4 regions of the Sphingobacterium sp. UME9 genome follow, and region 4 is predicted to be linked to each of the others. Evidence: riboswitches for the same ligand, from Rfam matches in the RefSeq annotation. Region 4 holds a riboswitch; each other region holds the start of a gene.
The links. Region 4 has a riboswitch for S-adenosylmethionine ahead of metE (5-methyltetrahydropteroyltriglutamate--homocysteine S-methyltransferase). Riboswitches for the same ligand answer to the same signal wherever they lie in the genome.

Region 1 (8,277 bases), 560 kb from region 4:
TTAACGGCTTCTACCGTAAGCAGCTTTTTCGAATTACGCTCTGGAAACATAAGCCGAAATACATCTCTTGCCCATTCCCAGATACGAACGTTGCTCGGCATATCATGCGCAGCCTGTTGTCTGGCAAATAAAGTACTATAAAATTTTTCCATTTCTTCTTTTTTATACTGATATCCTGAAAAAGCTGGCAGCTAAACGATCCCCCTAACCGCCAGCTGCCATACTTTCAATTAGTAAAATCGTTTGTTTCGACTGACCAATCTCTCCACCGTCAACGCGAGGAGATCTATCTCCTGATGTGTATTGTAGAAGGCAAGGGAGGGTCTTACCGACGACTCATACCCTAGTCTCCTCAGGATTGGCTGTGCACAGTGATGACCTGTCCGAACGGCTATACCTACTTCATTCAACGCCTGACCGACTTCGTTGTTGCTGTATCCTGAAAGGGTAAAGGAAAGTACACTGGTTTTTTCTGTCGCTGTACCGATCAAAGTAACCCCGGCGATCTGGTTCAACGACCTGGTCGCATAATCCAATAGATCATGCTCGTAGTGATAGATGTTATCAATACCGATAGCCTGCACGTATCGGATTGCAGCCCCCAGGCCAACAGCATCGGCAATATTGCCAGTACCGGCTTCAAAACGATTGGGCACAGCATGAAATTCTGTCTTTTCAAAAGAAACATCTCGGATCATGTTTCCTCCGCTTTGGTAAGGCTGGGTATTGTTTAGGATGTCTTCTTTGCCATAGAGCACACCGATGCCTGTCGGGCCAAATATTTTATGTCCAGAAAACACAAAGAAATCGGGATCTAGATATTGGAGATCTATCGCAATATGGGAGACCGACTGGGCCCCGTCCAACAGTACTTTGGCCCCTACACGATGTGCCGAGTCAATAATGGCTTTTGCCGGTGTTATTGTACCCAGCGCATTACTGACATGAGTAAAAGAGACTAATTTCGTCCGGGAACTGAGCAGTTTGCTATACTCATCAAAAAGCAAATTCCCCTGCTCGTCAACAGGGATTACCCGGATCTTAAAACCTTTCTTTTGACTCAATTGCTGCCAGGGAACTATATTGGCATGATGTTCCAGATAGCTAATTATAATCTCATCATCTGGACCTAAATGCTGGTCTCCCCAACTATTGGCAACAAGGTTGATAGATTCGGTCGTGCCACGCGTAAATATAATCTCATTGGGTGAACTTGCATTTAGAAAGTTTTTAATGACATTTCGCGATTCTTCGTACGCATCTGTAGCACGTGCAGCAAGTTCATGTGCAGCACGGTGTATATTGGAATTTTCAGTCTGATAAAAGCGCGATATCCTATCGATAACCACTTGTGGTTTTTGAGTCGTCGCGGCATTGTCCAGCCAAACAAGTGGCCTTCCACGGACAGTTTCTTGGAGAATAGGAAAATCGCGACGAATTGACTGAACGTCAAAATGGGATTTCAACGTATCGTAAGGCAAGGTAGGCGTATTTTCAAAGGCAGCCCCTGACTTTATGAAATAGAATGAATTTGCACTATCGGCCAGTGGTATCTGGGCAGTGTGTATAAAACCACTTAATTGCTGCAATGTCCCTCTTAGTGTGTCAAGTGGATTTTCATGCGTTTCTGCAAAGGGTAATTTATTGACCTGTGGTTCTATATCAATGCCAGTAGCAAGAGGAAGAACTGGGTTGTAAATACCTGGCTGACTGCCATTCCCAGCTACAGGGATAGTAGCATTTTCCCTATGAAAACTTGGATCATGAAAACCGATTGCTGGATCTTCTAAATGGAATTCTCTCAGTTTAGGATTAGAGACCGGTTTTTCAGCATAGATTTCCTGTCGGGGAAGATCCCGAGATACGAGGTTTTCCGTTGGAATTGCCTTAAAATACTTATTTGCTTCTTCTGTTAGAAATCTTTCGAAATCAATATCTAAATGAGACATAGTAAAATTTTTTAAGGAATGATCTATTTATAATTGTAGCTGTGGTATTGTGTGATGTCAACATCGTCCAATACAGCCACAGCATCGTCTACGAGAATGACCAGTGAACAATATAAAGATATCAGGTAAGAGGCAATGGCTTTATCATTGATTCCAGTAAACTTGATGGATAGGCCCGGCGTCTGTTCACCAGGTAAGTTAGGCTGATAAAGACCGATTACTCCCTGACGTGCTTCTCCTGTGCGGATTAACAGAATTTTGGTCTTCCCATTTACAATAGGCACTTTATCACTGGGAATCAATGGGATGCCGCGCCAGGTTAAAAACTGTGAACCGAAAAGTGACACCGTAGGAGGTGGGACACCACGACGTGTACATTCGCGCCCAAAGGCCGCAATGGTGAGGGGATGAAGCAGAAAAAATCCAGGCTGCTTCCATACTTTTGTGATCAATTCGTCCAGGTCATCGGGTGTAGGAGCTCCAGATCTGGTCTTAATAATCTGTTTGGCAGCGACATTGCTCAAGATGCCGTAATCAGCATTGTTGATGAGCTCACTCTCCTGCCTTTCTTTAATTTTCTCAATTGCCAAACGTAACTGTTCACTGATCTGATTATAGGGCTTGCTGTAGAGATCAGAAACCCGCGTATGTACGTCTATCAGTGTATTGACCGCATTTAAATTATACTCCCGTGGACTTTCGTCATAATCAACAAATGTATGTGGCAAAACACTCTCATCACGTCTGGAACAGTCTACCTGAATACTGTCTTCGCCGACAACTTTGTTTAATCGAAACACGCCCGATTCCACAGGTGTCCATTGCAATAAGTGTACTAGCCATCGGGGTGAGATACTTTCAAGTTGTGGAACGGTTCTGGTGGCAATTGCCAGGTGTCGTGCAGCGACATCGCCCAAGGCGGTCTGTTGTGTTAGTTTTTCACTCATATTGTAAAAGTTTAATGAAATTTGGAATAGATTAAGAACACCTGAAAAAGAGTGCGAATTCGATAGTAGACTCTTTTTTAAAAGAAGGATAGAAAGTCTATCTTAATTTTAGAGCAGACTTTTCAGTCTGCCCCTCATTATTTAGTTTAATAAATCAATTAGAAAGGTCGTAATAAGTACTTTAATTCTTAAGCAATCGGCACAAGCCTATTGTCCTCCAATCTCACCGCAACTTGTTTTACCGATGTAAAACCGTCTTCTCTCGAAACAATACTTGATAGATCAAGGCCCTTTTTGGAAAGGGTGCTTAACAGAGCGGCTCGAAATATCGTTTTGGATGATCCCCACCCCCGGCCCGACACCGTATCATTATTAAATTGGATTAATTCGTTAATCGAATAATGAATAAGCGTTTCAGATAAGTGTTCATAAAGACTTTTTGTTGTTGCCATACAATTTAAAAATTTAAGGGTTAAACTATAAATTGTATTCAGTTTTTTGGCCGAAACCCATATTATTTAACCACCGTGGTAATCCTACTCGGTTGGTATCGCGCGATGCAATTCTGAATACTCTATAAAGTTAGTAGATTTTATTTAAATTCTCTTATCTTTTTGAAAATAATCGTTTTATTTATTTTTTATCCGCTTTTAGCCACCTACATTTCGCTCTTTAGAGTAACAAATTGCTCTTTCATTTAATTACTTCGCGTACAAGCTATCAGAGTTTAAAACAAAAAAATAGCTAAATCTAAATTAAAGATTAGGCGTACTTGTCAATGGAGTAAACAAATTGACATTGAGCAAGTTTATCTGTGACCAGCTCCTGGTTTTGAATACCCAAATAGAATTACCTCTTGGGATTTAATGCGAAGCTTTGTACCTGAATATTCGGATCATGTCCCCAAATTGGTTTTTCCATCATCATTGCTAATTTCCTCTAAAAAAAGGAAATTTTAAATTCCTTCTTAAAAAAAGAAGGTGACCTTTTGGGGCCACCTCCTTCTTAATCAACACATATAACTATTATTTTTTTAGCATACCTACACCTGTGATATCTTTAATACCGGTAAGTTTAAGTCCACGTTTAGCCGTATAATTATCCGCATCGATCACGTATAAGTAAGAGACGGAGGCTTGTCCCTCTTGCATTGGTAAGTAAGATTTACCATCTGTCGTAAAGAGCGGAAATCCATAACCTGGATCGGTGATTTTAGTGTCTACACCCGAAATCCATTTGAATTCCTTTTTAACAACATCTGCAATGGCCAGTTTCACACCACTAGCTTCGGCTTGTTTCGCGTCCCGTGGCACCATCACCAACACAAACTTATTGTCTTTAATAAAGAAACCTGCACGAATTCGCATGTTTGCAACTGCTTCAACATCCCAATAATAATCCTTATCAAAAGCATCATTTTTAATTTTCAGAAATGCAGAGTGGTTATTACTAGACTCCACATCCCCATTTGAAAAGGCATAAATATCGCCCGTAGAAACCTGTCCCAATCCAATGGTATTATAATATTGTCCAATAAAAGGCATGCGTTTGTCTTCGATTGTTTTCTCAAACTTTAGGTTCTTATCAAAAATTGCCACGAAAGCATGATCCTTATAGTCAGCTTTATCCTGAACGCCGGTTCCACCATATGCCGGAGAAAGTGGCGCATAAATTTTATCACCAAATTCAAACATCGCGTATGGCCATCCAAAATAATTCTCAACATGCTTACCGTCTACGTAGATTAGTTTTTGATCTACTTCCAAGGTCTTGTCAACACGGTTATCGGCAATATTTACCCAGTAAGCTGTACCAGGTGTGGTCAACGAACGCCCGATATTATAGGCAATAAGGTGGTCCTGAGCTTTGAAAGGTAAAAAGACATTTACTGATTTGATGTTAAATGCTCCCGTCTTTTTCAATAAATTGTCTGTACCCAACTGAAACACCTCGGCGTTACCAGGATCACCCCGATTATATTTAAATGTTACGGCCTTATTGTTCAATGCATACATTGTACCACCTGCTGTCTCATAGCCATTTCCTTTGACTGTGATTTCTCCCTCATCGAGACGGTCTGCCAGGAAAAGATATTGTTTGGATTCTTCCGCAGTTGCGGACATGCCCGCAATGACATATTTTTTTGAGCTACTATCATCTGGAGGGGTTCCTCCGCCATTAACATTGTCTTTGCTACAGGCTACCAAGCCTAATAATGAAAAGGTAGCTAACTGAATTAATAATCTATTGATTCTCATAAAACACTATTTTGATTAAACATTAATATTTCATTTTATAATTTTGACCGTACTTACATGTTAAATAGGAAATACCTGAATTTTGCATTAAATGAACGGCTTGGTTTCTGCAATTTGAAGTGATCATACAGCAATTCATCAGTCAGGTTCATGCATTCCAACGTCAGGTTATATTTTCCACCTTTAAAGCTGTAAATCATATTTGCGTTGTGATTCCATTGTGTTGGTATCGTGATTTTAGTGCTTGCGTTTCCAAGGCTCGGCCAGCCTTCATAATACTCGTGCGTATAATAAAGTTGGTATCCAAAGGTGAGAGATCCATCTGCGCCAAAAGGTTTATTAAAGGTGTAAGAGGCATCCATATTGCCAAAAAGGTAAGGCATATTGGGCAGCCTGTCCTTATAGACGATACTCACCATATCTTCTTGTCCGCCTTCATATTTGGTTTGATTGATGAGATTTTGATAGCTCATATTTACACCAACATTGAACACATTTTTATATCTATACCGTATTGTGGCCTCCGCCCCTTTGTTGTTGACATCACGTAGATTGACTGTACGGGCGCGGGTAGAATTCATACTGCGCTTGAGTTCTGTACGTATGAAATCTCTCGAATATCGATAGAGCGCCGCCACATCAAACGTCAAGAAATGAATATCATTAAAGGATGGGCTGTAGATCATCCCAAGATTCAAATTGTCGCTATTCTCAGGCCTCAAACTCACATTTTGATCCAAAGCGTCCATATTGCCGAATAACTCACCGCTTGTAGGTACACGTATTCCATGCTCGTAAGATCCTCTAATCTGTAGTTTTGGCTGAATAAAATAGGTAGTTGCGAAGCCATAACCTTGCGTCGTAAAATTATTTTGCATCCAACCATAATCCTGATGGGAAGGATTATCGACATCATTGACCACACCGAAGGCTTTACTGTGCTGTGAATATAATTTGCCAAATGCCGATACATTTCCCTTTTTGGAATAATCAAATCGGTAAGAGAGGCCTAAAACATTTTTTTGCAACGAACTCGGGCGCTTATCAAAAAAAGGATCGGCATCATTTAAAAGATTTTTGCTAACACGTCTAAAAATCGTGTAGCTGTTATTGAGTACCAACGAATGCTTCGGGTTGATTCGGTAACTCAGATTGGCGGTAAAAACCCCGTCATTGTTTCTGTAGCGGGAGTTCATGCGATCGCGCTCACCCTGACTGGTTTTAGGATTGATCACCTGCCCCAACCAATTGTACCTTCTACTTGCTGTGTCTATGGTTTGATCATGCCCCAAATTAAAATTTCCGCTGAGATTTAGATCGAGTCCTTTAAGACCCAGATTGCGTTTCAGATATTTCATGGAAGGTAAAATTGTCAAACCTTTGGATTCACGCTCACCGTATACATCTTCCATGGTAGCTCCATTTTGAAGATCCTTTGCATACTCTCCGAGGTCTATTCCGATTAAAAACTGATCTGCCCATGCCTTATTACGCACGCCAGCGCCCAATGTCAGCATCTCATTACGGTAGCGGTCATGAAAACGGCGGGTTCGCACCATTTCCAATTGTCCACTGGCATCAATTGTACTTTCGGTTTCCACCCAATAATTGTTCTTTGAATAATTCTGAAACGCGTTAACCAAAAATTGGAACCCTTTTTTTGTATTTATTGCGGCATTTACAGATGTTTTGTGCGTGTTGAACGAACCATAGGAATAGGAAGCATCAACATAGCTTGTCTTACCCGAATTTGTCACAATATTGATCGCTCCTCCCAAAGCATCTGAGCCTAACTCTACGGGTACTACCCCTTTATAGACTTCAATCCTTTCGGCGAGATTGATCGGTATATTGTTGATTCGAAAGGCATTTCCCATATTTTCCATCGGGATGCCGTCAATAAAAAACTTGACCTGATTTCCACTGAATCCATTCAACATAAATTCCATGTTGGAGCCAAGGCCTCCGCTTTCACGAACCCGAATACCAGGCACATTATTTAAAGCTGTAGCTATATTAAGGGTGGTGTTGTGTAATTTCTTTGCATCAATCACCGAAACCTGATAAGCCTGTTCCCTCGCCTGCTGCAGTTCGGTCTTTCCAGAAACATTGACTTCATCCAGCGAATTATCTGCAGCTTCCAACTGAACACGGAGATTTTGATCCTGTACTTCGCCGATTTTAAAAGCGAAGTGATAAGTTTTATAGCCCAAAGCGGTCACTTTAAGCGTATAACTACCCGATTTCAAATGTGAAAAGTAAAACTTCCCCTCATTGTCTGCGTGCTGAGATTGCCTACCCGGTCCTAAAAACACGGAAGCATTGGGAATACGCTCACCGGTTGTATTCGTTATTGTACCTCCTAGCCTAAAGGATTGCCCAAAGAGCGTATGACCTGACATACAAAGAAGAAATATCGTAAAAAATGCAAAATGAATATGCCTTAGGTATGCTATGCTGTTTTTGTGGATTGTCTTTTCCATAGAATAGTGGGAAGTATAAATTATTATTCTTATTTAGATTAATTATAAATATCTTTGACGAGCACAAAATTATTAAATAGGATATAGGAACTCATGATGAATTGTGCGAAAAAACTGATTAAAAAAAAACAATATTAACGATGAAAGTATCGATCAATAGCATGTCTCCGAAGGGAATTAATTTTGTAAGTACATTAGAAGATGCTAAGAACACGGAGCGAAATCAGTTAAAAGATTTTTGCAGATCTCAGGAGCTCGATGGTGTTATTGATCAAAATAGGCTGATTGCCACGGCAGATATTCTTGTCACACATATCCTTATTTCGGCAAAAAAGACTATTCGATTTGAAATAGTGGGAACAAGGCCATGTGTAGAAATGTGCTTTTACCTATCGACCAGTGCCAGCTATGAAGCTGCTGACTCCAGTACATTGATAACGATAGATACAGGACATCACAATCTTTTCCATTTTCCGACACTGCCTTATCAGAATTTTTGGCCACTTGGTGAGGCACAGGAACTTGTATCGATCATTATTTCGACTGATTTATTTATGCGTTATGTACCCAACGACAGTGCATTCTTTGATTTTAAAGAATATATCATGAGCGGACAGACCAATACTCTTTTTAAACAGTC
Region 2 (8,277 bases), 280 kb from region 4:
TATACAACGAAGCACGTAAGAATTCCAATCTCAACGATGGCCTATATCCCGCCGATGTGATTGCTGCCTATCGCAATAGCAACGATCCTGTAAAATATCCAAATACGGACTGGCTGGGGCTTATTTTCCAAACGAAACCCACTTATACCCATAATCTTGGTATCCAGGGCGGAAACGAGAAGACAACCTTTAATGTTGGCTTGGGTTATGTCAATCAGGATGGAATGATCAAAGGTTTTAACTACGACCGTTATTCCGCCCGTCTCAATCTGACGACCAAAATCTCGGAAGGTATTAAATTCGGAACAAATATCTTGCTCAAAACAGGACATACCGAATCTATTCCAGGCGGATCCAAAGACCTGTTCCTTTCGGCCATGTCGCAGGCACCAACCTATGGCCCATTTTTGCCGGATGGTAGCGGGCGATATACTTACAAAGCTTACGACTGGGAGTACAACAATAAAAATCCTATGGCCGTATTGGATCGGAAATTCACGTACAATACCGATGACTATGCAGCCAATTTACAGGCTTGGATGGAGGTACAGCTGTTTAAAGGTCTTTCCTGGTATACCAAAGGTGCCTATAATTTCAATATGGACAAGTACAAGGATTATAAATCAACGTTGGATGAATATTACTACCATACGGGCACGCTGGGAACAACACTGGATCTTGGAAAGGGCCTTACGGATCAGGATCAGCAAACGATATACACCAATTTATTTACTTACCTCAACTATGATCGCGCGTTTGGCGCACACCATTTCAAAGCTCAGGCCGGATATAGCATTGAAAAAAGTAAGTATACCTACCTCCAGGGCTTCAGACAGAATTTTGTCGACGATACGCTAACGGAATTAAATGCGGGGGGATCGGATATTCAACGGGCAAACGGAACCGCCAACCAATGGGCGCTGATCTCTTATTTCGGCCGATTGAACTATGATTATCAGGGGAAATACCTCTTGGAAGCCAATATGCGCTACGATGGTAGTTCCAAGTTTTACGGTAAAAACCGTTGGGCAGCGTTTCCTTCTTTCTCTGCAGGCTGGCGTGTATCGGAAGAATCTTTTGTTAAGGAATTCGCTTCCGGTTGGCTGGATAATTTGAAGATCCGTGGATCTTGGGGCCAACTCGGAAATCAGAATACCGGCAACTATCCGTATCAACCCGTATTGGGACTTACCGGAAATTATTCTTTTGATAATAGTACGCTAAATTCAGGTGTCGCTCAACAAGGGTTAAACAACCCGATTATTAAATGGGAAACAACAACGATGACCGATGTGGGATTGGACCTGAGTCTGTTTAAAAATTTAGATATCACCTTTGACTGGTATAAAAAGAGGACGACTGATATTCTAAGGCAGTCACAGATTACTGCAATCGTTGGTTTGGGAGCACCTTACGTAAATGATGGAATTGTCGAGAATAAAGGTGTTGAGTTGGGAATTACTTATCGTAATCAGATTACTACGGGAGCATTGGAAGGTTTACGCTATCAGCTCGGTGCAAACCTCGATCGTTTCAAAAACAAGCTGGTCAAATTTGGCGAGCCTGAAATCGGCGGCTATACGATCAAAAAAAATGGCTATGCGATGGACAGCTTTTACACCTACGAAGTCATCGGCATATTTCAATCCGATGCCGAAGTAGCGGGCGCGCCTAAGCAGTTTAATGATAATACACTACCAGGAGATCTTAAGTATCGGGATGTCAATGGGGACGGAAAAATAGATGCGAACGACAGAACAATTATTTCCGGTGTAGATCCAAAACTGAACTATAGTTTTAATCTAAGTGCAAGTTTTAAGGGCTTTGACTTTTCGGCTCTTTTACAAGGAGTATATGGCGTCAAATCCTATGTTTCGGGCTGGGGCGTAACGCCATTTGTACAGGGTAGCCCGCCGACAAAAGATTGGTTAGACCGTTGGACACCTGAAAACCCTTCGACAACGATGCCCCGTATTTATTGGGGTTGGAGTGCTCCAGAGAAATTCAGCCGTGCTTCCAGCTATTTTATACAGGATGCTTCATACTTCAGGTTGAAAAATCTTGTGTTCGGATACACTTTACCTGAAGGGCTGTTGAAAAAATATAAAATTGACCGCCTAAGGGTTTATTTTTCGGGTGATAACCTCCTTACTGCGACCAAATTTAAGGGCTTGGACCCTGAACGCTATGGAAATGGTGATCTGGTGCAGTATCCACAAAACAAGATTTATTCATTTGGTGTACAAGTTAACTTTTAAGTGCTATGAAAAAGAAATTTATAACAGCGTTGATGCTATCCGGACTATTTTTGGGTTCCTGTAACAGTGCCTTGGACCTCAATCCTTTGGATCAGATCGCTTCGGACAACTATTTTAGCAAAAAATCGGATTTTGATAATGCCTTGGCGGGGGTATATGCCTCGTTGCAGAGTGAGGCTTTCTCCTATGGGATGCCTTTCCGGGACTGTCTGACCGACAATGGCTACAATCAGTTCAACTCAGGTAGCGTCAATGAAATCGTAGGTGGGAATTTAAATCCGACCACAGGGGGGTATGAAACCGGAATTTATAACGATGCTTATGTGGGAATAGGACGTGCCAATCGCCTGATCGAGAAGCTTCAGAGCTATAACGGCTCCGATATGAACGATGGGGAGAAGAAGAACATGGAAGCCGAAGCCCGCTTTATCCGTGCTTTTGTTTACTTCCAATTGTACAGTATTTATGGTGAGGTGCCGCTTGTGCTGACTTCCCTCAGTCTGGAGAATCAGCGTCAGCCAAAGGAAACTGCAGAGAATATCCTAAAACAGATTCGGGCCGATCTGGATTTTGGGATCGCCAACTTAGCGGCTAAGCCGTATTTCAATAATGGGGGGCATGCGACCGCAAGTTCAGCAAAAGCCTTGAAAGCACGGGTTTTACTGTTTGCGGCTTATGGCGACAAAGGGCTGCCCGATTTAGCAATCTTGAAAGAGGTAAAAGACTTATGCACCGATGTCATGAAAGAGTATACTCTGAGTACGGCTTTTGAAAATGTCTTTCGCGATGCAACACAGAAGAACAATACCGAGATTATCTTTTCGGTCAATTTTCTGGCACCGAATAATACAGCCCCCTGGGACATGTATTTAGGCGATTGGATCGCTGCTTCACCTTTACAAAACCTGGTGGATACCTATGAATGCAAAGATGGTCTGCCTTATGGTGAATCACCCTTGACTGACCGAGCCAATCCCTTCAAAGATAGGGATCCGCGCTTGAGCAAAACAATTTTCGTGGATCATCCTGACTTTGGCGGCGGTAAGATCCATACACCGTCCAATCCGCGGCCTACAGGTTATGGGGTGTTGAAATTTTTGGATCCGGCCAACTTACCTTTTGGCTTTTCAACATTGAGCCAACAGGATGCGGTTGTACTGCGGTTTGGGGAGGTGTTATTGATGTATGCCGAAGCACAAAATGAAATCGCCGGACCAGACCCATCGGTTTACGATGCCATGAATACCCTGAGGAGCCGCGTTCAGATGCCCGGGTTCCCTGCCGGTTATACCAAGGAAAAAATGCGCGACCGTATCCGCCACGAAAGAAGGGTTGAACTTGCTTTCGAAGGACTACGGCATTACGACCTGATTCGTTGGCATATCGCAGGCGAAGTACTCAATGCGGTCAAAGACAGTAAAGTGCCCTATCATTTTGAAGACAAATTTTACCGCTGGCCATTACCACAAACAGAAATTGAGAAAAGCGCAGGTGTGTTAATTCAGAATCCAAACTATAAATAATAAGATTATCGCCTTCTTTTAAATCGGCAATTTCCTAAACCAACCACAGCAGCGCGCACGAAGTCCTTTCGATGCGCGCTTTTTTTGCCGATAACGATTATTGTAAAGGAATCAGGACATTCTGTTCCAAGCGTACAGGGACATGCTTCACCGAGGTAAAACCGTCTTCCTTGGAAATGATGTTGGAAAGATCCAGTCCTCTTTTGGAGAACGTACTGATCAAAGCTGTTCTAAAGGTTGCCTTGGCTGAACCCCAGCCTTGTCCCAAGATGGTGTCATTGTTGAGCTGTATCAGTTCATCTGTTGAGTAATAACTGAATTTTTCCAGTAAGTGTTGGTAAAGATTTGTTGTAGTAGCCATACAATTTAAAAATTTAAAGGATTAAACCATAAACTGTATCCAGATCTTGTTGGGAAAATAATCGTTCAGCGACGTTTATTTTGGTCGAAACCCGTATTAATTTACCACCGCGGTGCCTGCACTCGGTTGGTATTGCATCATGCAATTCTGAATACTCTACAAATATAGTAGATTATTTTTTATAATAAAAAATATTTTTGTTTTTAAGGGTAAATGAACGTTAGCAACAGGAATAGGGCGGTCAAAAGCGAGGCGCGTTGTTGGCTGTGATTTGGTTATGAAGCGGATAGCTGGACGAAAAATTTATCATGTTACTGTAATCTCATCGAAAATACTTTTAAAAACAGAGATAAGACAATACTTTTGCGCCATGAATAGAATTGCGGAAATTAACGAATACATTGCTGCCGAACGCGAGGTATTATTGCAACACCCTTTGTATCGTAAGATCAAAACGATCAAGAATCTACGTTCTTTTACAGAAGGGCATGTGTACGCTGTATGGGATTTTATGTCTTTACTAAAAGCTTTACAGATTAAATTGACCTGTACGACTTTACCTTGGTTTGCGAGTGAGCATCCATCAACACGCTATCTAATCAACGAAATTGTATTGGCTGAGGAGTCGGATGAATATATTGATGGCCGCCGTTTGAGCCATTTTGAGATGTATCTGGACGCCATGGATGCCATGGGTGCCGACCTTCATCTGGTCAACAAATTTATTGCTCACGCAAAAAAATCGAACAACATATTCGATGTCATTGCAACGACCACATTGGACAAGCGGATCAAAGACTTTTTGAATTTTACATTCGAAGTGATTGCTGAGGGCGAGGTGCATAAAATTGCTGCTGCATTTACATTTGGACGCGAAGATCTTATCCCGGGAATGTTTACCTCTATTTTGGAAGAAATTAAAACAAACTTCCCTACAGCCAATCTGGACAGCTTTATCTATTATTTTCAACGTCATATTGACCTTGATGGCGATGAGCACGGGCCTTTGGCGATGCAGATGATCACAGATCTCGGGAAGGACGATGAGGTTAAATGGACAGAAATGAAAGAGATCAGTAAAATTGCGCTACAAAAAAGAATACAGTTGTGGAATGCAATAGAAGATTCCTTATACGGATAATCTATTATTATACCGTCGAGAAAGGCCTTTCAAATCATGATTTGAAAGGCCTTTTTTATGTGCTGTAAAAAAGGATATTGTAAGGGCTTCTTGGCAGATATTGGTCTTTTTGTTTGAATTGATGAAAAAATGTCTTTTTTTCATAACATATTGGCGTTTGTGAAGAAATCCAAGTTCCAATAAGTGTCTAAGTTTGCAACGCAAAAAAATTACATAGCACACGTGAACTTTTTTCCTCCCTATTGGGCAAAAGGCATACTAACCATGGGATTGTTAGTATTCGCTATTTCGGACACCTTCGCCCTCGATTCTTTGCGCATGTCCCTGAAAGACATGATCAACAAAGCGCTACAGAACAGTAAATACATTGAGCAGTCCTATTTGCAGCTCAAAGAAACTGAGGTGGCAGTACAGCAGCAACGCATGGAGTTGCTCCCTAAGATTTCCGCCAGAGCTTCTGCTAGTTATGCAAGTAATATGCCTGTGTATGACCAGGGTCTTTTAAATAAACCTTCCCAGCATGATATCATTCATTACTTGTACGATAGCGGCCTGGATTTTTATCTGAACCTCTACAATGGGCATCGGGACCTAATGAAAATTGAGTCCAAAAAATTGGAAAATGAGCTGGCCAGAATCGATTGGAAGAATGCCGCAGCGCAGACGAAATTGGAGGTTTGCAATCTTTTTTTGGATTTGGAACTGTCGTATAGTAACCGATCTTTAATTGAACAGGATATTGCTGATCAACGGGTACAGCTCAAAGAGATTGAGCATCTGTATAAGGCGGGCGTGGTATTACACAGTGACGTCTTGCGTATTTCGTTGGAGCTTTCGAAGCGGGAACTGTTGCTCGTGCAGATCGGTCATGATATTCAGGCTGCAAATCAGAAGCTGCAGCTTATTGGCGGCATTACAGCGGAGATTGTGCCCCTGCCCGAGCAGTTTCAAGTGGAAAACCCCAGCTATGAAGCGCTTGTTGCCGAAGCGCGAAGCCATGCTTTTTCCCTCCTAAAATCCGAACAGGAAGTGGTTTTGAAGAAGTTGTCGGTCAAACAGGCACGATCAAATTATCTTCCTGAGTTGGGATTGACCAGTACATTCACCTTTGCCAATCCACAGGTTTTCTTGTATCCCTATAATCCCAGCTGGTATAATCTGAGTATCACAGGACTCAAATTAAACATACCGATCTCGGCTATCTATCTCAATAAAAACGTGGTGCGCGGAGCACAGATCGCATTGGATCGACAAGAGGTAAAACACCATCATGAAGAGGAGATTCTGGAAAATCAGCTGTTACAGGCCTTGTTGGATTATCAATTGGCTATTAAGCAGCAGGAGGTCTGTCAAAACAATAAGGCGTTGGCGCAGGAAAATGCACGAATTATAAAAAACAGGTATTTTAAATCATCGGCTTTGATTACAGATCTCTTGGATGCTGATATGCAATACCTAAAAACACTTTTTGATCTTGAAACCGCACATATTGCGATACAGAAACACTATTATTTTATCGAATTTTTGAAGGGTACTATCTAATGAAACCTAAATCACGAAGAACAGTTGTGGAGGCACAACTCACTCGAATTACCAACTGGTTGGCTGGAATTGTCTTGTTGGCCTTGTTGTTATGGGGCGCTCAAGCATTATGGATGCGACTGCGGTATATCTACACAAATGATGCACAGGTAACGCAATATATCAATCCCATTGTTTCTCGGGTGGGAGGATATGTGGTTTCTGTGCATTATCACGATCATCAATTGGTTAAACGGGGTGATACCTTGTTGCTTATTGATAATAAGGAATATAAATATGAGGCTGATCAGGTAGCGGCATCCGTCAATAAGGAAGCTGCAGAGATCAATGTTCTTCATAGTCAAAAGGAAATTCTTCAGGCGGAACATGAATCTTTACGCACCTCCATTGCTGCCGGGGAGGCTCGGGTAACCAAGCAACAGTTGGAATATGATCGATATAATTATTTGTTTCAGGAAAAGTCTGCAACGGCACAGCAGCTGGAGGATGTAAAAGCGACGTTGGATGTGTATAAGAGTGAGCTGGCTTCGTTAAAGCATAAATTACAGGCTTCACAGGAACGTGTGCATGATGTGGATATGAAAAAAGGTGTGGTCGATGCCGAACGTGTTCGTTTAACGGCAGCTGTCGGCCGTAAAAGGCTTGATGTCGGCTATACCGTTATTCGCGCACCTTACGATGGGCAGATTGGCAAACGCACGATTGAAAAAGGTCAAATGATAAGTGCTGGCGAAGTTTTGGGCTTTATCGTTAATAGAGAAACCCCAACCTGGGTAACGGCTAATTTTAAGGAAACGCAACTCCGTTATTTGCATCTTGGCAATAGGGTTGAGGTGGTTGCTGACGCGTATCCGGATCAAAAATTTTATGGAAAAATTATTTCCATCTCCCCGGCTACAGGATCTGCATTCTCCCTTTTGCCGCCAGATAATGCAACGGGCAACTTTGTGAAGATTGTTCAACGCGTACCTGTGCGCATCGAGCTGGATAAGCAAAGGGGAGCGCAACAGCTTCTTTCGGGAATGAATGTGAATGTGTCGGTATCAAAAAAGCAGAAATAGTGAAAGGAATTTTTAAAGAATGGGTACCGGAGTGGTTGATCAAGCTTATCCTGTTTAGTAGCTTGATGCCGAGTATGGTCTTATTTTTCCTGCCAGGTGCAAATACAAATGTCACCGCTGGATTTTACGGTGCCCAACCCAGTGATGTCCAGTTCCTGATCATTTTGTTTTATGCTGGTTTTGTTGGATTCTACGTTTTAGAACGACGCTTTTTTTTATACTTTCCAATCAAGCAGTACTACATTATTTTTAATCTTCTACAGCTATTGAATTGCTTTTTGATGTACAGCATCACCGATATCAGCTGGGTATATGGCCTGCGCTTTTTCCAAGGGATGTTGTTTGCTTCTGCCGTAAACTTATCGATATCCATGATATTCTCACGGTTGAA
Region 3 (8,277 bases), 1.3 Mb from region 4:
TGGCTCGGTAGGGCAGATTGCTCTAAATAAACAGGGGCAACCTATTCATCATCATTATAATACCGATGCGATCTGGGGTGCATTTTGGAATTTGACACAGTTGTGGTCCATTGCTTATCCGGACTATTACAACGACTGGATTCAGAGTCAATTGTTGGTCTATCGCGATGCCGGTTGGTTAGGAGACGGTATTGCCAACAGTAAATACGTTTCGGGTGTAGGGACTAATTTTACAGGTTTGGCAATTGCAGCGGCGTATAATGTGGGTATTCGTGACTATGATGTGAATCTTGCCTATGCTGCGGTGCGTAAAAATGAATTGGAAGCGAAGGACCGCCTGCCTGGAGCAGGAAAGTTAGATGTAGGAGTTTTCGTTCGCAAGGGCTATTCACCCTATATAAAAGATGATAATGGTAGTCCCGAATTAATGACCAATGGATCTCCTTTTGGTGCTTCGCATACCTTGGAATATGCTTTTTCTGCCGGTGCAGCCGCACAATTTGCAAAATCATTGGGGCACCAAAAAGACTACATTAAATTTCAGGGATTATCCGATGGATGGCGCAATCTGTACGATGCCACGACGAAGTTTATGCGACCAAAGGATAGTACTGGACGATTTATTTCAAACTTTAACCCTTATGAACCATGGCGTGGATTTCAGGAGGGAAATGCTTGGCAGTATACCTTCTATGTTCCGCATGTCCCACAAGAATTGGTTAAACTGGTTGGAAAGGACCTGTTTAATCAACGGTTGGATAGTATTTTTACGGTGTCGCAGAAGAATGTGTTTGGAGGCGGTACACAAATTGACGCTTTCGCAGGGATTGAAAGTCTTTATAATCATGGTAATCAACCAAACCTGCATATCTCTTGGCTGTTCTATTTTTCTGGTAGACCTGATTTAAGTCAGAAATGGGTACGGGCAATTTGCAATGAGTTTTATGGTAATGATGCAATACATGGCTATGGCTACGGACAAGACGAAGACCAAGGACAGCTTGGAGCATGGTATGTCTTGTCGAGTATCGGTCTATTCGACGTCCGAAGTCTCACCACCGAGAAGCCCGCACTTCAGATTGGCGCGCCACTTTTCGATCGGGTAACGATACAATTACCGGAGAAATTAAGAAAAAATAAATTTATCATTCAGGTGAAGAAAGAGCAGCCCAATAGTTATATTGTTGATCAGGTTCGGTTGAATAACCGCCTGTGGAAAGGTTGGCAGCTTCCTTTTGAACGCCTGGTAGAAGGTGGGATTTTAGACCTCAAGTTGAAAGACAACTAAATTTAAGCAATAAAAAAATAGCCCCATTCGGGGCTATTTTCAAGGTAGGTTGGTTTGTTGATTGCCTACGCGATTTCAGCAATAAAATTGCCCTCTTGATCCAAATCAGCTTTGTGAGCTGCGATTTGTTGAAGATTAATATGTCCTATGACATATTTGAAATCTGGTGCGTAATATCGTTCTGTGATTTCACTGAAATTTAACTTTTCAATCAGTGTATCATCTGTGTATCTCAAATAAACCTTAATTAAATAATCTTGGCTATAATTTAATGTGCTGGATTCTAAATGTTTTTTATATTCATAACGGTATCCATAGCGAAGGGCAGCGATATCCGATAGCACAGCAGAGCCCGTCGGGTGTCCACCTGCTCCTTTACCATAGAAAAATTGCTCGTCTGCAAAGGCAGCTTTTACCAATACACCATTGTTCTCATTTTCTACATTATAGAGCATGCTCTCTTTGCCTACTAGGCGTGGTAATACATAAAGTACAACTTTGTTGCCATCGATCTCTTTTGCTGTTGGTATCAATTTGATCTTGAGGTTCTTTTCTTTAGCAAAACGAATATCTTGCTGTCCCAATTTGTCAATACCAATATTAAAGACATCGTCTGGTTTGACATAGATTCCGTACGCATGGGAAGCAACAATACATACTTTAAATTTTGGGTCAAATCCGCCTACATCAAGGGTGGGATCTGTCTCTGCAAAACCAAGTTCTTGCGCTTTCTTTAAAGCGTCTGTATATTGCTGGTTTTCATTGAAAACTTTAGATAAAATATAGTTGGAAGAGCCATTAAAAATACCGCTGACAGAATGAAGTAATTCATTGTCATAGTACTCTTCTAAATTCCGTATAATGGGAATACTTCCGCAAACGGCACCTTCATACAATAAACTGGTGCCATATTCATGTTGGATATCAACCAGCTCTTCCAGGTGGCTGGCAATCATTTTTTTATTGGCAGATACCACATTTTTTCCCGATTTCAAGGCACGAACAGTTAGTTGATAGGCTGCTTCGGCATCATCTATTAGTTCGACAACAGTATTAATTTCTGGGTCACCTAAAATTGTTTCGGCATCGGTAGAAAATAAATCTGCTGGTAGCGAGCGCTTTTTATCTCCGTTTTTAATGACAAATTTTTTGATTTCCAAATTAAGATTTTTGGTTTTGATGATATCGTAAAGACCTTGGCCTACTACACCAAACCCAAACATCCCTATTGTTAATTTATTACTCATATCTTTTCTTAAATTCTCTTATATATTATTTATTCTCTTATACTAATTCGTTTATGTATTCTTTTTGTTCCCGCAGAAAGTTGCTGATGATTTTTGTGAGTTTTTTTGTTTCGATCAAAAATCCATCGTGGCCATAGGTAGATTCAATCTCCTGATAGTAGGCATTCGGAACATGTTGAGCGATGAATTGTTGCTCTTGTGGAGGAAACAACAAATCTGTATTGACGCTCAGTACTAAAGTTGGACAGTCAATGCTCGCTAAAGCGGATTCGATAGATCGTCTTCCACGACCTAAATTATGGCTGTCCATTGCTTTGGTTAGGAAGTAATAGCTGTACGCATTATAGCGTTTCACCAATTTTTCACCCTGATAGTTTTGATAGGAGGATGCTTTATAATGATCGAGTTTTTCGTTATCATCCTCCTTTTGTGTGTTGGCATACGTTGTATAGTTGCGGTAAGACAACAGTGCCATAGCGCGTGCAACTTTTAAACCCTTAGCTCCACCATCGGGATGATTAGCGTAAAAGGTTCGATCAGTTGTTATGGCAAGACGTTGACTTTCATTGAATGCAATACCCCATGGTGAATGGACGGCATTTGTTCCAACGACGATTAGATGGTTGATGGCTATACTGTGCGATACGGCCCATTCCAATGCTTGTTGACCGCCCAATGAGCCGCCAATAAGGATTTCTATTTGTTTGATATCCAGGTGGTCTGCAAGAAATTGATGTGCATTGACCAAATCCCTTACTGTAAATTCAGGAAAAGATAGGTAGTAAGGCTGTCCAGTAGCTGGGTTTACAGATAGCGGATTACTGCTATTATATGCTGATCCTATGACATTGGCGCAGATAATATAATAATCGTTTGAATCAAACAATTCACCTGTTCCAAAAAGACCGGACCACCAATCCAGTACATCTGCATTAGCCGTAAGTGCATGGCAAACCCAGATCACATTACTGCGATCTGCGTTGGGTTTGCCAAATGTTTCATAACTGATTTGTAAATCAGTAAGCTCTCTTCCATTTTCAAATACAAAAGGCTCCGGGTGCAGATAAATATGCTTACTCATTTTACGTTTACGTTTTAAGCCGAAAAAATCTGATTATTTAATTTTATCAAAAGCTTGTTGTAAATCAGCTTTGATGTCATCAATATGTTCTATTCCTACAGAAAGACGTAATAAACCTTTGAACACTCCAGCATTGGCTTGATCTTCATCACTCAATTGTTGGTGAGTAGTCGCTGCTGGATGGATAATCAATGACTTCGTATCGCCAACATTGGCCAAGTGACTGATTAATTCTAAGCTGTCGATAAAGCTATTGGCCTTCTGTGCTGCGTCACCCTTGAGCTGGAAAGAAAGCACCGCACCATAGCCATTTTTAAGGTATTTTTGTGCGTTAGCGAAGCTCGGAGAGCTTTTTAAGCCCGGATAGTTTACTTTTTCTACCTGTGGATGCGCCTCAAGCCATTTAGCTACCTCTAAAGTGTTATCTACATGGCGTTGCACCCGTAAAGACAGCGTTTCAAGCCCTTGTAATAATAAGAATGAATTGAAAGGGGAGAGTGCTGGCCCGAAATCCCGAAGCCCTTCCACACGTGCCCGAATGGCAAATTGAATATTTCCAAACGGTCCGCCTTCACCGAAAACTTCGGAAAAAACTAAGCCATGATAGCCTTCAGATGGTTCGGAAAATTGAGGGTATTTTCCGTTGCCCCAATTGTAGTTTCCGCCGTCGACGATGACACCGCCAATGCTTGTGCCATGTCCACCGATCCATTTAGTAGCCGATTCAACAACCACATTCGCACCGTACTCCAAAGGTTTAAATAAATAACCCCCAGCTCCAAAAGTATTATCGACGATTAACGGTAAGTCATATTTTTTTGCTACGGCAGCAATTTTCTCAAAGTCTGGAATATTGAAACTTGGGTTTCCAATTGTTTCAACATAGATGGCCTTTGTTTTATCATCAATGAGGGCTTCAATTTTATCTGCCTCGGCGTCCGTTGCAAAACGAGCTTCGACGCCCAGGCGTTTAAAAGAAACTTTAAACTGGTTGAATGTACCGCCGTATAAGTTGGATCCGGCAACAAAATTGTCACCACTTTCCAAGATATTATTTAATGCAATAAACTGTGCTGCCTGGCCAGATGCAACAGCAACAGCAGCGACTCCACCTTCCAGTGCCGCAATACGTTGTTCGAAAACATCCGTAGTAGGATTCATAATCCGTGTATAGATATTGCCGAACTGCTTTAAAGCAAATAAGTTCGCGCCGTGTTCGGCATTTTCAAATACAAAAGATGTTGTTTGATATATAGGAACTGCTCTAGATCCCGTAGTAGGATCAGCGACTTGGCCAGCGTGAACCTGAAGAGTTTCGAATTTTAAATTTTTGTTTGAAGACATAATATATCAGATTTTAAGGGTTCAAAAAGAAATTGCTAAGTAAAAAGAGAAGCATACACACCTCGTTGAAGGGTCTGTTAAATCTTTATCCAAGAAAAAGGAAATGATTTTTAACAAGCATGGAAGTGCATATGCATACGCATTCGCATCAATACAGTTGTACGATGACTTACACTTTCGCTTATCGTGTGGTTCACTTGTGTTGAACCTGAATTTTTAATGGACTTCAGTAGTTTAATAATCATTGTCTTATGTCATTTATATGCTCCAAAACGATATTGTTTTGGACAGGAATTGGCACCTTTTCAAACAAATTGAAGGTTGCCAGTGGGTCATTGAGCCAGTCTCTCGCCACTTCTTTATAAATCAAGACCTACTGATTAAGGGAGGTGTTGATTAGAAATCTTCTTTCGAAGACGACACAAATATAAACTCTTTTTTTATTAAAGCAAAAGAAAAGCTATTTTTTAGTTAAAGGAATTTTAAATAACATACCGATCGGGATCGCATATCGTCGGATGAAACCGGATAAATAACTGTCAATCGGGTATTATGATTTCTTTAAGTTGATCCGTTCCGCAATTTGATTTAAATCTGTTAAAAGAGGTTTAAGTGCATCAATTCTACTATGGATATCATACGCTAGGTGGCGATTCGTCTTTTTGCTTAACGATAGTGAAAGACCCACCAAATGGGAGTTGACCTGATAAGAGAGTGCTTGAAAATGGTGGATATGTGACCAATCCATCCATTTGTGTTCGGGTTCTTTTTTCATTTGATTTATAGCGTCTGAAAATAGCGCCATGGCAGTCTGCGCTTTTTTGCGAGCCAGTCGTATATCAAAAGAACTTTGTTTCTCGTCCGACAGACGGTTATTGATGGTTTGGAAATAATGCTCGTTGTAAAGGGATACCTCTTTTGCCAGCTGAACCATGCCTGTGCTTTGGCGTACAGGTATCAAGAAATAACCTGCTATAGCCAAGAATGCTCCAATGAGTGTGAAAAGTATTCGGCTGCCTAAAATGAGATTGATATTGCCTTCAAACAAATTGAGCGCAATCACAATTCCCAAGGTAATAAAGATGACACTGACCATATAATTAGATCGGTTGAACAAAAAGAATCCGAAAAGACCTAATGCAGCTATGGTAAGGAGAGCTGGGAGAAAATGAATAGAAATTAAGCAGAATATACCAACTATTATACCCGAGAATGTGCCTACAATACGCTCTATATTACGCTTTTTTGTCATTGAAAATGCTGGTCTGGCAACAATGGCGATCGTCAGTAAGATCCAATAGGTATATTTAAAATCCAAAAATAAAATACCGATCAATGCGCCTGTTCCAAAAAGAAGAGCCATTCGAACTGCAAATCGGAAAAGCGGGTTATTCAGATGGAGTTTACTTTTTAGATCAGCAAGATTGCGCAAAGGTCGATTGATAAATTGCTGGTACTCACTGCTGTCAATCTTATCCTGAATTTCCTGATTTTGATAAAAAGCTACCTGAATTCGGCTGAGTACTTCAATAATTGCTTCGATGTTGCTTATGATCGAACCTAATATACTTTTTGCTTGACTGGCCTGCTGCTCTTGAATTTCTTTTAAATCCTGTAAGAGGGCATTTATTTTAAAGTTATTATGATATAATTGATGCGCATACCGAAACCTCTTGTTAGGTTGTGAAAAGCTATCAATTTCTAAAGCTAATAATTTGATTGTGTGACGAATTAAAGGGAGGCTGCCTGTGTCTGCAAGATTTTTGCGAATCGCATCATAGTCGTGATCAAGCGCAATGATTAACTCATGGAGGTCAATTAATCCATAAACTTGACTGAGCCAATAATTGCTTTTATGCCACTGTTGGCTTATGATTTTTTTTTCTCGAAAAAGAAGGGACCTGATTTGTTCCTGTTGTTCGCTGATCTGGCCATGAATTTTGCCTACGCGGCTGTACGTTATATTCAAAGGAATATCGGGATCGTAAGACTGTGATCGTATCAATAGAAATTGGGACAATCCATGAAAACCATTGGCCATCGCATGTTTTAGCGAGCGATAAGGTTGTATATAGGCTTGTAAAAGGCTAAAAAAGTAGTATATAATGGAACCTGTTGTAATCTGTAAACTAACCGCAAAGGGGTGTTGCGGGGCCATTCCTATAACAAAACTCATGAGAATCAATGTCATGTTTCCAATTGCAGCATAACGAGCTCCAAAAAGACCGTATAACGTACATATAAAACCGGCCGCCGCTAGCAGTATAACCAAGGGCCAATGATACGGAAATACAATCGCTGTAAACAAGGATGCAACAAAGAAGGTGGGAATACATACGAGAGCAGAAGAAAGTTTATCTTTTCTGTTTCCAGGAGGATCTGTGAGTGTTGTTAACAACGATCCGACACCGATTCCAATAGCCGTGCTCGCTTGCGCTCCCAATAAATAGATCGCCAAACTTGGCAAGATGCTGATGGAAACATTACGTAATGCGTCTCCAGAATGCTCGCCATGCATAAATCGTATCATAAGGATATAAATACGGTAGAATCTTTTCTTCAATGATACAGTGCTCATTAATCAGTTTACTAATTTTCTGTGCAAAAATACAAATATTATGCTTAATATTTTTTGTATACAATTTATTTGTTTTGATTTTAGTTTATTTTTTGAATTTTTATTTTGATTCGATGTGCTTTTCTTGCGCTGTGCTTTTTGGAGATTCAAGATTAGCTGGGATGATTTTACCGGCTTTAGCATCGATCAGTGAAGGATATGGTTTACCGATGTTATTTGGTTGTCTACCGAGTGAATCGGACGATCTATCTATTTCTACTGGTCAACGTGTAATGAATACACGAGGTTTGTTGTCATTATTATGAAGTTGACTATCTAATCGATAGCCTAAAGAAATTACATTATGAAACCACAAAAAATTAAATTGCTCTTATTTTCTCTTATTTTATTCCTGTTTTCTATTGCCGGACCCGTTTCAGCACAGTCTGACGGAGGGGAATTACGTACAGTCGTTGTTGGACAAGACAATCAGCCTATTGTAGCTGCAAATATTTCACTGTTTCGTAAGCCCAATGATATCTTGTTAAAAGGAACTTTATCCAACGAAAATGGAGAAATTGTGTTGTCTGCGATCCCCGAGGGCAAGTATAGCTTACAGGTGTCCACAGTAGGGTATGCTGTTTATCGTTCTGCTGAAATGGTCCTGAGTGTGGGAGATCTCAAGGTGCTGGATACCATTCGTTTACAGGTAGAAAGTAAAGTGCTGAGTGAGGCACAGGTGATCGGTAAGAAACCATTG
Region 4 (8,277 bases):
TCATTGCGACACAGATGTTGGAAAGTATGATCACTACACCACGTCCTACACGTGCTGAAGTAAATGACGTAGCCAACTCCGTATTGGATGGAGCGGATGCTGTGATGTTAAGTGGCGAGACTTCAGTTGGTGAATTCCCTGAAATCGTTATCGAAACAATGAGCAAAATCATTATCCACGTGGAACAAACTTCTTATCCTTATTATAATGAGAAAGTTAGTGAAATCCACGACGGAACACTTATTCCGGACGCGATTTGTGCTTCTTCAGTTTACCTTGCTCAAAAAACAAATGCATCAGCAATTGCGGTATTGACATCATCTGGAGCAACAGCGTTTGAAATTACAAGTTATAGACCAAATGTAGATATCTTAGTTTTCACAGGAACACAAAAATTGCTGAAACAACTCAGCCTACTTTGGGGAGTAAAAACATTTATCTACGACAAGTTCGAAAGCACGGATGGATCTATCCATGATGTTAACAAATTTATTGTAAAAAATAACTACGTTAAACCTGGATCTATCATTATCAATACAGCTTCGACGCCGTTAATCGAAAAAGGTAAAACAAATACAATCCGTGTTTCCCAGCTATAATGGACAATAAGGATTAAAGCAAAAAAAATAGCGTTCTAGATAGAACGCTATTTTTTTTGCTTGTTTGGATACAAGGAGTCGATTTTTAATTTAAAGTCCTTCACCTTTAACGAATCATTCAAGCGCCTAAACGGAAGATTGTTTTCTTTCTCATCACCTTTGGGCATTTTTTCTGTTCCTGGCATCGGAGCTAAACCATCCACACGATTTGGCTTCTTAATGGGCATATGATATTTTTCATCTGAAGAATCCAATTTTAGGACAGGCATCTTTGATTCTTTTTCCTCCATTAAAGGAATCTGCGGCTTTACCTTCACCTGCCCCAAAGCAATGGTCCCTATGGAAGATAATACCAATAATAATACATAACTTTTCATCTCTATATAGTTGTTAAAGAGTATCTGCACTCATTTGCACCAATGAACACGTTATACTCGGCTTATTCACTTCTACAGCAGCCAGACTCGACCGCGTAGATTAAATTTATCAAATAGACCAATTCAGCATATAATTCATTTCTATTCACTAATTTACAAACAACAGCACCTATATTTAAACAGATTGCTGTTAAACATTGTTAAAACAGCATCAAAACACATTAGCATCTTTATATTTGTAACAATTTAAGAAAATATGAGCTACCGGACCTTAAATGGCCACTCACATGGTATAAGGGATGGATACGCAAATGGTAAATAAACTGAGTGCTATAAACTTTGTTATATATTCAAAATACATTTATTTAATACCCAATTCTAATGAAGAAAAATAGCATTGTATTAATCATTGGACTGATGTCTCTAGCTCTAATTGGGGTATTGGCTATGCAATTCTATTTTCTGAGAGATTCCTATCGTCAAAAATCCCAATTATTTGATGAGTCCGTCAATGCTGCGATTACAGCTGTTGCCGGAAAGCTTGAACGACGGGAAGTGGTCGACTTTGCTAAAGTTCAACAGGAACGTAACATTGAAAAATCCAAGCAGGAACAAGCCAAACAACGTCTTTTGGCCGAGCAACTCGAAATACAGTATAGAATTGAAGAATTAAAAAACAAACAACATGTTGTTTTCTCAAACTTTAAAGAGCAAGAAGACCAATTACGCGCATTGTATCCAAATGTAATTGAAATCAAGAATTCTTTTTACGAAACATACATCAAAAGACCGGAGTACCAGAAATTCATCAAATTTTCTGTTTCAAATGAGCTTACCGACGATAATCTTGTACAGGCTTTTATCATGTTAAATGCATCAAAGGTAGATGATCAGATTAGTGGAAAAGACGATAGCACACGGTTTGTTATCCCCCTTATGGACCCACTGGTCAATCAACAGACAAAATTCAGGGTAGCCACATTACCACCTAGAGAGAACACGAAACTTGCAAAAACAATTTCTGATTTGGAAAAAAGATTGGATATTCTCAACAGAAAAAATGCTTGGAGTGGTTTTAATGTATACGATTCCGTTGCCATGCTGGGGGGCAAAAAAGCAGACTACATCGAAGATGTTGCTATTGGAATGGAGCTGGCTAAACGTCCGTTAAAAGATCGATTGAATGTTATTATCGTCCAAGAACTTATCAAAGAAGAGTTGGCTCAACGCGACATTAAAGCTCCTTTTAATATTGAAATATGGAGTACAAACAATATATTACTGAATAATATTTTAAACGAAGCCGCTTTAAATAACCCGACAAATACAACAAAATACTCGACCGCACTTTTTAAAGGTGATATCGGTGCTGCGCCAGGGAAATTAACAATCTATTTCCCCAATAAAAAGGCAATAATCGCAGATAATATGGGCTATCTGTTACTACCTATGCTGGCACTACTTTTCTTGCTGGTGGGTTGTTTTGCTTATACACTGATTATCATCTTCAGACAAAAGAAAGTTTCGGAAATGAAAACAGATTTCATCAACAACATGACGCATGAGTTTAAAACACCTGTTGCAACAATTATGATTGCCAGTGAGTCACTTAAAGATCCAGACATCAATGCCGACCACAAGCGCGTTCAGAAATTGGCTAATATCATCTACGACGAAAATGTTAGACTCGGAAATCATATTGAACGTGTACTCGATTTGGCAAGACTAGAAAAAGAAACGCTAAAACTCGACCAGGTAGAAGTAAGCATCAATGATCTTGTTTCTGCAGTAACGGACAGTATGCAGCTACGCATGCAGAATATCGGCGGAAAATTCAGTATAGATCTTGCAGCGACCAAGGATATTGTTATTGGTGATGAGTTACATTTTTCGAATGTATTTTACAATTTATTGGATAATGCCATCAAGTACAGCAAAGGAGATTTACATGTCAACATCAATTCAAAAAATGTTGGCGATACCATTGTCGTCACCATTGCCGACAACGGCATTGGGATGAGCCGGGATCACCTGCAAAAGATTTTCGACCAGTTCTACCGTATTCCAACTGGAAATGTTCATAATGTCAAAGGATTTGGTCTTGGCTTAAGTTATGTACAGGACATCCTGAGAAGGCTGAACGGAAAAATTACAGTTAAAAGTGAAAAAGATAAGGGCACGACCTTTGAAGTAATTTTGCCTATTAAAAAATAAAACGTTCCTTTTTTGTATATTTCCTCTTTAAAAAATTTCAAAGGTTGAGGAAAGCTGATTTATCAGCATCAAGGGACATTGGTGAAAATTAATATAATCATTATGCAAAAGATATTATTAGCAGAAGATGATCCTAATTTGGGGGATCTTTTAAAAGACTATCTCGAATTAAAGGGAAAATTTGACGTCACATTATGCACGGATGGAGATGAAGCGATTTCTCAATTCAAAAAAAATAACTACGACCTCTGTATTTTCGATGTCATGATGCCAAAAAAGGACGGATTTACAGTTGGACGTGAAATCAGAAAAACAAACAATACTGTTCCTATTATCTTTGCCACAGCAAAGGGGATGATGGAAGATAAAACCGAAGCCTTTGAACTAGGGGGAGATGATTATATCACCAAGCCTTTTCGAGTTGAAGAATTATTGCTCCGCATCAATGCTTTATTGAAACGCAGTGTTCGAGACAAAGAAGAGGAAGTGGTTGCTGATAAATTTGAAATTGGCGATTATTTCTTTGATTATACAAGTCAGCAAATTTCTTACAAAGGACAGATGCAAAAACTATCCACTAAAGAAGCGGAACTACTACGCTTGCTTTGTTTAAAGAAAAATGACGTGCTGACCCGGGAAGAAGCTTTATTAAAAATATGGCATGATGACAACTACTTTACGGGTAGAAGTATGGATGTATTTCTCAGTAAACTTCGTAAATATCTAAAAGAAGATAGTAAGGTTGAAATTGTCAATGTGCACGGAAAAGGTTACAAACTTTTGGTGAGCTAAAAGAATGGGGAATGAGAAATACAGTCATTCCCCATTTTTTATGCTACACAGTGTATTGAAACATAGCATACACTAATTCATGGATGAAAAGAAAAGAACAAAACAATTTCATCTTTAGTAGAATATAAAAAATTGACGCACTTTTATAAAAAATTTGCATTTCAAAAAGAAATGTTCTAACTTAGCGTCGCTTATAGAGAAAGGCAGAGGGAATAGACCCGATGAAGCCTTAGCAACCTGTCCCTTGACAAGGTGCTAAATTCTACCCTACTTGATATGGGAATGATAAGCCGAAGTCACCGAATTCTAGTGTGTCCTTCTCTCTCTAGCAAGAAATATAGTTGAAAAAGAAATATTAAAAACATTCATTATGTTATTGACTAACAATTTAGGTTACCCTCGTGTGGGCGCGTTCCGCGAATTGAAAAAAGCCAATGAGGCCTATTGGGCTAAAAAATCTTCTGTTGAGGAATTATTGGACACAGCAAAAAAAATTCGTGAAGGCAATTGGAAAACACAAAAAGATGCTGGAATAGATTTGATCCCTTCCAATGATTTCTCTTTTTACGATCAAGTATTGGATTTAACCCTTACTGTTGGTGCAATTCCTGCTCGTTACCATTCTTTATTGAATAAAGTAGACAACAATTACAGCTTAGATCTATATTTTGCCATGGCGCGTGGTTTCCAACAAGAAGGAATCGACGTGACGGCAATGGAAATGACCAAGTGGTTGGATACCAACTACCACTACATGGTACCAGAATTCACAAAAGATCAAGAATTCAAATTGACGTCCGAAAAATTCTTAAATGAATATAACGAAGCAAAATCATTAGGCATCGATACTAAACCAGTTCTACTAGGTCCTATCACTTATCTTTTGATCGGTAAAGAAAAAGAAGCTGGCTTCGACCGCATCGATTTATTGGATAAACTTGTTCCAGTATATGAGCAAATATTAGCTAAACTAGCTGAGGCTGGTGCCCAATATGTTCAGATTGACGAGCCTTTCTTAGCATTGGATTTAGATGCTAAAGTAAAAGCTTTATATCAACCTACTTTCGAAAAATTAGCTGCAGCAGCAAAAAATATCAAATTAATCGCGACGACTTACTTCGAAGCTTTAAAAGACAACGAAGATATCGCAGTTAACCTACCTATCCATGCTTTACATTTGGATCTGGTACGCGGTGAAAACCAATTGGATACGGTACTAGCTAAAGTTCCTGCTTCATTAACATTATCTTTGGGTATTGTTGAAGGCCGTAACATCTGGAAAAATGATTACGAAAAATCATTGGTTAAAATCAAACAGGCTGTTGATGCATTAGGAAAAGACCGTGTATGGGTAGCTCCTTCTTCATCATTGTTGCACGTTCCTTTTGACTTAGACAATGAGCACAATGAGCAATCGCTACCAGCTGAAGTAAAAAACTGGTTAGCATTTGCTAAACAAAAATTAGCTGAGGTAAAAGACTTAGCCGTACTAGCGGAAGGTGAAGTTGATGCTGAAACAGCAAAACGCTTCGAAGCTAACAAAGCTGCTGCTGAAAGCCGTCGTACTTCTCCATTGATCCACAAACCAGAGGTTAAAACACGTACAAGCAATATCACTGATAACGATGCAAAACGTACTTCAGCATTTGCTGACCGTAAAGCAGCGCAACAAGCGAAATTCAACTTGCCGGCATTCCCTACTACAACTATTGGTTCATTCCCACAAACGAAAGATGTTCGTAAATGGAGAGCAGACTTGAAAAAAGGTGCTATCACGCAGGCAGAGTACGATAAAGCAATCGCAGAAGAAACTGAGAACACAATCCGTCTTCAAGAGCAATTAGATATCGACGTATTAGTACACGGCGAATTCGAACGTAACGACATGGTTGAATACTTCGGTGAACAATTGGCTGGTTACGCTTTCACACAAAACGGTTGGGTACAATCTTACGGTTCACGTTGTGTAAAACCTCCAATTATCTATGGTGATGTATACCGTCCTGAAGATATGACTGTCCGTTGGTCTTCATACGCGCAATCATTGACAAATCGTCCGGTTAAAGGTATGTTGACTGGCCCAGTAACAATTTTACAATGGTCTTTCGTACGTAATGATCAACCGCGTTCAACAACGACTTACCAAATTGCATTGGCGATCTTGGATGAAGTACAAGCGTTGGAAAAAGCAGGTATCAAAATCATACAAATCGATGAACCAGCTATCCGTGAAGGATTACCGCTACGTAAAGCTGATCAAAAAGATTACTTGAACTGGGCAGTACGTGCTTTCCGTGTTTCTTCATCAAATGTAGAAGACGATACACAGATTCACACACACATGTGTTACTCTGAGTTCAATAATGTAATCGAAGATATCGCTGCAATGGATGCTGACGTCATCACGATTGAGACTTCACGTTCTCAAATGAAATTGTTGAATGCTTTCGCCGGTGATTTCAAATATCCAAATGATATTGGTCCAGGTGTCTATGACATTCACTCACCACGTGTTCCAAGCAAAGATGAGATGGTAGATCTATTGCGTAAAGCAAAAGCAGTAGTTCCAGCAGAACAGCTTTGGGTTAACCCTGACTGTGGTTTAAAAACTCGTGCTTGGCCAGAAACCAAAGCGGCTTTAGAGTCGATGGTTGAGGCTGCGAAAATCTTAAGAGCAGAATAATTCTTAAACTATATTGATAAAGCCCTAGATGAAATTTCATCTAGGGCTTCTTTATGGGACCTTGGTTCGAAACAAAAACTGTTATCGGGATAGTGTAAGACTATTTTCGGGTGTTCTTCTTTTCTTTCTTATTTTCCTTTTCTCTCCCGTTCTTAATTTCCTGTTTCCCTTTAATCCGATCTTCAATCGACTTCAGGCTTGACGAAAAATCAAGATCAACATTTTCAAGTTTTGCCATCTTTAACGCCTTCAATGCCTTTTTGTATTTTCTTAATTTTTCAAATAGAAGTGCTTTCTTGATCCAAATCCCTGTCAAGGGCATCGCCGGAAGTGTCAAAGCAAATTTAATCGTCTTTTTTGCAGCTTCATAATCCCCCATATCAATCAATGTCTGAATGAAATAAGGATATACTTCCAGTGCCTGCACATTATGCACCAAAGCTTCCTGGAAATACCTTTTTGCCTGCTCATAGTCCAATAGCTGTTCGGCATGAACTCTTCCCATCAAACAAAGCGCCATTGTATTGGACTCATCATAAGACAGTGCATAGGATAAGGATTCCATGGTCTCCTCCAAATACATAGGATAATTATCCAGTGCCTGAAGGACATATTTATTTACTGAATTCATAAAATTTTCTAAAACATAACATTCATATCCAGCTTTCACAATAACCTTGAAAGTAACTGGATTTTTAAAACTCCATAATAAGCTAAGCATATTGGAACAGTGGACCACCATTTAGAGAGCCAAGTTTTAGCCAATATCAACATAGGTTACTTAACGTATTAAGAAAGAAGATTAGGAAAGGGCCGTATTCCGAAGAATATTCCCGAGAATCTTCTCTGTGGACGAAGCGGGATTTTCTGATATTACAAACATATTCTTCCGTTTTTATTAATTACTCTATTAAATTGCAAAGATTCAAAATATTTACCAAATTCCCAAAAACTTTTGATTATTAATCCGTTATATCTTACAGCACGATATTGGCATATTATTGTCGCATCAATTTCGCTGAAATTCAACGACTATTTCCCCATCTTTGGACTATGGAAAGTCAATCAGCTAATCAATTAATCAAACTATCAAGAAAACGTAAGGGACTAACGCAGCAGGAACTCGCCGATCAGGCGGGTGTATCGCTAAGAACAGTGCAACGCATAGAAAAAGGCACTGAAGAAATCAGTGGATTTAGTCTCAAACAGATCAGTCAAATCTTGGAAATACCTTTAGAACAACTCATTATGCCAAATGTAAATCAAATCAGTATCGACAACAATCAAACAGGAAGTATTAAAGCTTTATATTTAGCATCGCTCACCTTTTTGGTCAATCCGTTATTAGGATTATTGGTCCCAGCAATTATGGGCTATACAAAGCAAAACAAAGACGCCTTATACAGTAAACACCTAAAAAAAATAATTGTAATACATGCTGTTGGACTATTTTTTCTCGGAAGTTTCATAGGCTATATTATTATTGCAGATTTTTTTAAGATTTCACTACCGCCTTTTTTAAGCGATATCTTTAATAGCGCCTATTTTTTACTCATCCCAGTATGCTACTACATATTGATTCTAACCTTCACTATTTTTAATTATACCGCAA

Region 1: it holds a riboswitch for S-adenosylmethionine, as region 4 does, so the genes downstream of both, A9970_RS22540 (5-oxoprolinase) here and metE (5-methyltetrahydropteroyltriglutamate--homocysteine S-methyltransferase) in region 4, are expected to answer to the same signal.
Region 2: it holds a riboswitch for S-adenosylmethionine, as region 4 does, so the genes downstream of both, A9970_RS21305 (5-oxoprolinase) here and metE (5-methyltetrahydropteroyltriglutamate--homocysteine S-methyltransferase) in region 4, are expected to answer to the same signal.
Region 3: it holds a riboswitch for S-adenosylmethionine, as region 4 does, so the genes downstream of both, A9970_RS25480 (O-acetylhomoserine aminocarboxypropyltransferase/cysteine synthase family protein) here and metE (5-methyltetrahydropteroyltriglutamate--homocysteine S-methyltransferase) in region 4, are expected to answer to the same signal.

Annotation. Positions count from the first base shown of each region.
Region 1 is NZ_LZZP01000013.1:802,491-810,767, reverse strand. Features, by position in the region: gene epsC (serine O-acetyltransferase EpsC) at 1-152, opposite strand, end outside; gene A9970_RS22550 (family 2A encapsulin nanocompartment cargo protein cysteine desulfurase) at 231-1,949, opposite strand; gene A9970_RS22545 (family 2A encapsulin nanocompartment shell protein) at 1,973-2,896, opposite strand; gene A9970_RS22540 (5-oxoprolinase) at 3,085-3,348, opposite strand; SAM-I-IV-variant riboswitch at 3,381-3,474, opposite strand; gene A9970_RS22535 (DUF4374 domain-containing protein) at 3,922-5,154, opposite strand; gene A9970_RS22530 (TonB-dependent receptor) at 5,208-7,637, opposite strand; gene A9970_RS22525 (AraC family transcriptional regulator) at 7,778-8,277, shown strand, end outside.
Region 2 is NZ_LZZP01000013.1:520,490-528,766, forward strand. Features, by position in the region: gene A9970_RS21295 (TonB-dependent receptor) at 1-2,258, shown strand, start outside; gene A9970_RS21300 (RagB/SusD family nutrient uptake outer membrane protein) at 2,264-3,781, shown strand; gene A9970_RS21305 (5-oxoprolinase) at 3,879-4,142, opposite strand; SAM-I-IV-variant riboswitch at 4,209-4,302, opposite strand; gene A9970_RS21310 (DUF3050 domain-containing protein) at 4,513-5,283, shown strand; gene A9970_RS21315 (TolC family protein) at 5,548-6,825, shown strand; gene A9970_RS21320 (HlyD family secretion protein) at 6,825-7,886, shown strand; gene A9970_RS21325 (beta-carotene 15,15'-monooxygenase) at 7,886-8,277, shown strand, end outside.
Region 3 is NZ_LZZP01000013.1:1,501,557-1,509,833, forward strand. Features, by position in the region: gene A9970_RS25465 (GH92 family glycosyl hydrolase) at 1-1,288, shown strand, start outside; gene A9970_RS25470 (homoserine dehydrogenase) at 1,354-2,535, opposite strand; gene metX (homoserine O-acetyltransferase) at 2,573-3,616, opposite strand; gene A9970_RS25480 (O-acetylhomoserine aminocarboxypropyltransferase/cysteine synthase family protein) at 3,650-4,960, opposite strand; SAM riboswitch class I at 5,216-5,328, opposite strand; gene A9970_RS25485 (FUSC family membrane protein) at 5,511-7,538, opposite strand; gene A9970_RS25490 (TonB-dependent receptor) at 7,882-8,277, shown strand, end outside.
Region 4 is NZ_LZZP01000013.1:238,820-247,096, reverse strand. Features, by position in the region: gene pyk (pyruvate kinase) at 1-599, shown strand, start outside; gene A9970_RS20060 (hypothetical protein) at 647-976, opposite strand; gene A9970_RS20055 (sensor histidine kinase KdpD) at 1,358-3,190, shown strand; gene A9970_RS20050 (response regulator transcription factor) at 3,293-3,982, shown strand; SAM riboswitch class I at 4,171-4,274, shown strand; gene metE (5-methyltetrahydropteroyltriglutamate--homocysteine S-methyltransferase) at 4,353-6,665, shown strand; gene A9970_RS20040 (hypothetical protein) at 6,766-7,296, opposite strand; gene A9970_RS20035 (helix-turn-helix domain-containing protein) at 7,719-8,277, shown strand, end outside.